3 regions of the Clostridium omnivorum genome follow, and region 2 is predicted to be linked to each of the others. Evidence: riboswitches for the same ligand, from Rfam matches in the RefSeq annotation. Region 2 holds a riboswitch; each other region holds the start of a gene.

Region 1 (2,271 bases), 2.3 Mb from region 2:
GGGATACAGCTTTGGTTTAATTTCTTAGTATAATTGTGGTATAATTTTCATGACTTACAAATGCTTTAAATAGAATGTTTTTTAGAATATACATAAGAATATATATTTATGCGAAATGAGCACAGCAAAGGAGTAATGTAATTATGAATAAAAATTCAAGAAATCTTGTGCTTAGCAGTTTGTTTTTAGCTATAGCTATAGTATTTCAATTTATAGGTAGAGTGCTGCCACAAATTAGTCAAATATTTGTTGGACCAGCAGTAAATGCAGTACTAATTCTATCTGCAGCAATTTGTGGCTTAGGATGGGGAGTCTCAGTTGGTTGTCTTACTCCACTTTTAGCATGGCTTTTAGGACAGCTTCCAGCAGCCTTTGGACCTTTTATTCCATTTATAATGATAGGTAATTCAATTTTTATTATAATGTTCTATCTTTTTAAATCTTATGAAAAGTGGGGGAATGCAGTTGGAATAGTTTCAGGAGCTTTATTAAAATTCTTGTTCTTGTACATATCTGCTACAAAATTAATAAATATCTTATCGCTAGGTATAAATCCTAAGGTGGCACAAAAGTTAACAGTAGCAATGGGAAGTATTCAATTAATGACTGCATTAGCTGGAGGAGCATTAGCAATAATTATAATTAATCTTTTAAAAAGAAGAAAGCAAATATAGTTACTTGAAGACTATTATAAGATATGTTATGATTAATTCGTAAAATTTAATAAAAGCTAAACACAGGGGAGTTGGAAAAATGGCCAACTGAGAGTAAGAACCAATTCTTTGACCCTAAGAACCTGAACTGGATAATACCAGCGTAGGAAGTTGTTTGTGGTTGTATATGTTGTTAAAGGCTATTTTAAACACAAATCCTATGGATTTGTGTTTTTTATTTTATTACTTTAATGAGAAGAAGGAGGAAAATATTATGAAAACAAAAAAAATTACCTTTTCAGCTCTTTTAATAGCTATTGGTGTTATGGCTGGCAGTGTTATTTACATACCGGTTGGAGTCTCAAAATGCTTTCCAGTTCAACATACTATAAATGTAATAGCGGCTATAATTTTAGGACCAAGCTATGGAGTGGCTATAGCCTTTTGTATTTCTCTTCTGCGAAATATATTGGGTACAGGGTCTATACTAGCATTTCCAGGCAGTATGATTGGCGCATTTGTTGCAGGAATTATTTATAAAAAAACAAATTCCTATTTAGCTGCAGCAGGCGGAGAAATATTTGGAACTGGAATATTGGGCGCTTTAGCTGCATTTCCAATTGCAAAATTTGTAATGGGCAAAAAAGTAGCTGCTATGTTCTTTGTAGCACCATTTTTAACTAGTACAGTTGGTGGAAGTATAATTGCATATTGTATTTTGAAGGTACTTGATGTTTCAAAAATTAAAAGTTTAAGAAATGAAGCTTAAAGGGGTGGCATTAGCATGGAAGCTAAGAATAAAATAGCTAGATTACTTAACAATTTAAGAGAAAAGAACCCACTAGTACATCATATTACTAATTATGTAACAGTAAATGATTGTGCTAATATTACACTTGCTATTGGTGGGGCACCAGTAATGGCAGATGATATTAACGAAGTAAGGGACATGGTAACTTTGGCTTCAGCTCTTGTAATAAATATAGGTACTTTAAACAGCAGAACAGTGGAATCTATGCTTGTGGCTGGCCAAAGGGCAAATGAATTAGGTATACCAGTTATATTAGATCCAGTTGGAGCAGGAGCTACACCGTACAGAACAGATATTGCAAGGATAGTAATGGAGAATGTAAAGCTAGCAGTAATAAGAGGAAATCTTTCAGAGATAAAGACACTGTATGGAGTTAATACACTTACAAAGGGAGTAGATTCCTCTGAGGATATTTCAGCAAAATCCGATGCTCTTATTGAAGCAAAGAATCTTGCAAAATCCTTCGCAAGAAAACTTAATACTGTAATTGCAATAACTGGTGCCGTGGATATAATTACCGATGGAGAAAGAATGTTTACTGTAGAAAATGGGCATAAAATAATGTCAAAAATAACTGGTACAGGCTGTATGTGCACATCACTTATAGGATCCTTTTTAGGTGTTTCAGAAGATTACGCACTAGCTGCTTTAGCGGGTATTGCTGCTATGGGAATTTCCGGGGAAATTGCTTATGAAAGTCTTAGCAGCTTAGAAGGGACAGGTACATTGAAATGTAGAATTATAGATACAATCTATAACCTTAATGAAGATACAATAATGAAAAGAGGAAGAATAAATGAAGAATAA
Region 2 (2,271 bases):
TTCTTTAAAATTATTTATGCTATATAAAAAAGATTCTTCTTTTTTTAAGGTAATGTTTAATAATTGTTCTGAATAGCCTTTAATAGCTTTATAATGAAAATAACCATCCTCCTGCAGTATTAAAATACTGCCTTTTGACGCATTTGGAATTAGCGCTATTGCTGCTTCCAAAACTATTGAATAAACCTGACTTTCTTTCTCCATCTTTGAAATTTCTTCTGATACATGATAGATATTATTTTTTATATGCTCAATCAGCTCCATCTGCCCTTTAACTTTTTTAGCATTAAGGTGCTGAATAACTACAATAATAAGTAATATTACAATTATTAAATATAAAACCCACATTATTATAAACCCCTCTACAAACGTATACATTTAATGGAATTTTATTATATATTCTGAGTTTACATCTATTTAATACAATTGTAAAGTAAAGAAGTTTCCATTTTTAAAACTTACTTTAATTTTACTGAATATTTAATGTTAAAAAGCAAAAAATATAAATGTTTATGTAGATAAATCGTAAAAGGAGTGATAATGTATGGGAAGTGGAAAAAGTAAGCAAGGTATAGTTGGAAAGGTTCCTATGGCAAGTAAGAGAAAAGGTAATGTAGGACCTGGCATAGATTTTGTAGACGAAAATACTACCAGTGGTCCAGAAATTGCAAAAGAATTTAAAAAGAGAAGGAATGAACATTAATGCAAGCTATAGTAATAGATTTAAATCAGGCAGATGCCTATCTTTCTCTACCTGACGGTACTAATGTAAATATTGCAATAACACGTCTCCCTACTAACGTTAAAGTTGGAAAAAAAGTACACTTAAATCCTAGCAATTCAATTATGGAGAACTATAGAATAAATGGATTGTTATAGCCTCAGCACATTAACTTGCATATAAAACACTAGTGATATATAATAATAATATAATAAAATATTGTGCTAGGGGTGCCTTAAGGCTGAGAGATGATTGTTCATTAACCCTTAAACCTGATCTGGTTAGTACCAGCGTAGGGAAGCTGTTTTAGTTATTACGTAGTAACATGACCGTATCCCTTGTTGGATTACGGTCTTTCTTTTTATGTTAACATCTCAATGCCTATAAATGCTTATAGCACAAGAAATGGGGGGATTTTTATGAATTTACTTTTAACAGTAGCTTCCTTTAATCTTAAATTTAAAGGTATAAGTTTAGAGGATATTAAGCAAGGCTTTGCCGACGCTCCAAAACATCCTTTTGCAATTATTGCACTGATAGGGATAATCATTTTAGTAGCTGCTATCTTTAAGATGAAGAAGGTTAAACTGACTACAACAATGATGACCCATATTGGTATAGCTCTTGCTCTTGGTACAGTACTTAAGATGGTTAAATTTTATCAGGCTCCAATGGGAGGAAGTGCTACCTTAGGAAGCATGGTTCCTATATTTTTAATAGCACTATTCTATGGACCAGAGGTTGGTTTTTTAACAGGTCTGCTATTTGGAATAATTGATTTTATTCTAGCACCTTATATACTTCATCCAGTTCAAGTACTATTTGATTACCCTTTGCCATTCATAGCTATTGGAATAGCAGGATACTTTAAAGATAAGGGTAAGGTCTCTATGATGGTAGGAGTAGCTTTGGCTATAGTGGCTAGATTCTTATGTCACTTTATATCTGGAGTTGTTTTCTATGGAAGCTATGCTCCAGCAGGAATGTCTGCAGCGCTATACTCTTTTGTATATAACATAACCTACCTTGGACCTGATGGGCTGCTTTGTCTTGTAATTCTTGCAGTGTTACCTATGAAGCAGATAAACACAATTCTTTCAAAAACACGATTAAGTAATTAAAATAAAAAAAGTAAGCAGATAGGTATTGAAACCTGTCTGCTTACTTTTTTGAGGATGTGCTTTTAAATCTAAGATACGGAAATAGCGTTAACCGGACAAGATTCTTCTGCTTCCTTAGCACTATCCTTTTCTGATTCTGGAACTTCATCAGTTACTACCCCTGCTTTACCGTCATCTTCCATTTCAAATACTTCTGGACATATTGATGGACATAACCCACAGGATATGCAAGCATCCTTATCTACATAAGCCTTCATAATTACACTCCTCCTCTCTATATACGCCTTTTTACAATATTCTTTTAAACAACCTACTATGATCATTTATATGTTTCCCAAAGATTAACTAATTATGACTATAATTAAACATTTTTATGACCTTTTTAGTACTTATATAAAAATGTGCGGAGTAAAAAAAGAGTTAAATTCA
Region 3 (2,271 bases), 1.6 Mb from region 2:
AATATTTATTTCTTTCAATTTACTTATTGGCTTTTCAGATATAGCATATATTTTATTTGATAAAAACAGTGCTTCTTCTACATCGTGAGTAATGAACAATATTGTCTTTTTAAGCTTGCAATATTGTGCTTGCAGCCACTCCTGCATATTTAATTTGGTTATAGCATCTAGAGCACTAAATGGCTCATCTAAAAGTAAAATATCAGCACCAGTTATAAGTGTCCTAATAAATGAAACCCTCTGTCTCATTCCTCCTGACAAATCCTTTGGATATTTATGCTTGTATTCATTAAAGCCAAAGGAATCTAAAAGCTCACCAGCCTTTGCTATAGCTTCCTTAGCTTTAACTCCTCTTACTTCTAAAGGTAAAGATACATTCTGAGCTATGGTCCTCCATGAAATCAATAAATCCTTTTGGGGCATGTACCCGATATGTCCCTTCAAATCACTTACTTGTTTATCCTCTAAAAAGATACTTCCACTCTCTGCCTTTTCCAGTCCGCAAATAAGTCTAAAAATAGTACTCTTTCCACAGCCGCTAGGTCCAACTATGCTCACAAATTCACCCTTATTTACAGTAAAATTCAAATCCTTTATAAGTAATTTTGACTCATTTCTATATTTAAAGTCTACATTGCAAAAGCTAAGCATTAATTCATCCCCTTGTTATATGACATATCCCAAAACATGTATTCATACCTGCTTGTATTAATAAATATTTCCTCTAGCTTTTTAAGTTCACTTTCACACATATTTTCAGCAAGGCTGTTCACTAAATCAACAATCCACTTAGTACTTTCTTCATATTCTTTAGATACATAACCTTTAATCCATTCTCCATAAAATTCATGTTCAGCAGCTCCAGGGATTCTGTTTAAGTACTTACCAATCTCTAGGTAGCTCCACATACATGCAAGCAGTGCTGCTGCAACATCAGCCAAGGACCCCATTTGAGATACTGCCAGCATATAGTGAGTATAAGAAATGTTAGTTAGAGATGCTTTTGCAGCTGCTACCTCCTCTTGTGTAATATTAAGCCTTTTCATATAAGATCGATGAATGCTCATTTCGCCATTCAATATAGCATCTACAGACTTTGCAAACCCCTTCATAACCTCTTCACTGTCAGCCTTTACAACCCCTAGCGCGTATATTTTTGCATAATCTAAAAGATAAAGATAATCCTGAATCATATAGTATTTAAACCTATCAATTTCTAAAGTTCCATTGCCTATACCTTTTATAAATGGATGCTCATAATATGTACCCCAAATATCCTTAACCTTCTCAAATAATCTATCAGTAAACTTCATTTGATACTCCCCTTCCTGTTTTAAAGCAAAATAAAAAGGCACAAACCTGATAAGAGATTTGTACCTTTAACTTTCTGCATACAAAAAAACCTCTTCCTACGCTGGTATTATCCAGATCAGGTTAAAGGGTCTAAGAATTTCGTTCTTACTCTCAGCTGGCAACACCAGCCCCCCTGGGATTTTATACTTACTTTATTCAATTAAATCTTACAGCCCTATATTACTACATTATTCCTATATGGTCAAGCTTATCTAAATAGTCCATAAATGATGGTATCCCTACTTTTAAAATGTGGTGATAAACCTCTGCAAGCTCCTCATCATCAGTTATATTAGAATTAAGCAGCAGCTGCATAACTATACCATCTATAGCACCAATAAGTAGCGAAGCAAAAGCCCTATTATATTTATTATCATGCTTTCCATACATATTTTCAATTAGCTCTACAGTATGATCTATCCATTCCTTATATTTAAACTTAAACTTTTCAGTAAGCTCTATATTTCCAAGCATAGCCTCCTGAGCGAGATAGAACTGCACTCGGTTTTCATCATTTTTATTAAATCTCTTAGCTATATTTTCATAAATTTCTTCTATTAGTTCATCTCTGCTTTGCTTTTTGCTATGAGACTTTTCTGCAATTCTTGAGGCCTCAGAAAGGCTTTTATCCATCACATCATATAATATATCTTCTTTGCTTTTATAATAATGATAAATAGCACCAGTGCTCATACCTGCCTCTTCAGCTATAGTCCTAATAGTAGCACCAGTTATTCCATTTTTGCATATAACATTTTTCGCTGCCTCTATAATTTTCTGCTTTCCTTCAGTAGACATGAGTACACCACTCCAATTCTATTACTAACTTAGATTATATCACAAAAGATTAATTGATTATATTCTCAGAAAATTCACGCCAAACATTTACACCTTATTACATTTATGCTATATTAGTAT

What was found. A riboswitch is a leader RNA that binds a small molecule or an ion and turns the genes downstream of it on or off. The one in region 2 is predicted to bind thiamine pyrophosphate.
Region 1: another riboswitch for thiamine pyrophosphate. It lies ahead of thiW (energy coupling factor transporter S component ThiW); the one in region 2 lies ahead of thiT (energy-coupled thiamine transporter ThiT).
Region 3: another riboswitch for thiamine pyrophosphate. It lies ahead of tenA (thiaminase II); the one in region 2 lies ahead of thiT (energy-coupled thiamine transporter ThiT).

What each region holds. Positions count from the first base shown of each region.
Region 1 is NZ_BRXR01000001.1:354,848-357,118, reverse strand. Features, by position in the region: gene bsdE14_RS01660 (polysaccharide deacetylase family protein) at 1-28, shown strand, start outside; gene bsdE14_RS01655 (ECF transporter S component) at 144-674, shown strand; TPP riboswitch at 729-841, shown strand; gene thiW (energy coupling factor transporter S component ThiW) at 928-1,422, shown strand; gene thiM (hydroxyethylthiazole kinase) at 1,438-2,271, shown strand; gene thiE (thiamine phosphate synthase) at 2,261-2,271, shown strand, end outside.
Region 2 is NZ_BRXR01000001.1:2,646,538-2,648,808, reverse strand. Features, by position in the region: gene bsdE14_RS12575 (sensor domain-containing diguanylate cyclase) at 1-348, opposite strand, end outside; gene bsdE14_RS12570 (hypothetical protein) at 545-703, shown strand; gene bsdE14_RS12565 (hypothetical protein) at 703-879, shown strand; TPP riboswitch at 938-1,037, shown strand; gene thiT (energy-coupled thiamine transporter ThiT) at 1,141-1,842, shown strand; gene bsdE14_RS12555 (ferredoxin) at 1,911-2,099, opposite strand.
Region 3 is NZ_BRXR01000001.1:1,023,914-1,026,184, forward strand. Features, by position in the region: gene bsdE14_RS04695 (ABC transporter ATP-binding protein) at 1-651, opposite strand, end outside; gene tenA (thiaminase II) at 651-1,313, opposite strand; TPP riboswitch at 1,390-1,498, opposite strand; gene bsdE14_RS04705 (TetR/AcrR family transcriptional regulator) at 1,537-2,151, opposite strand.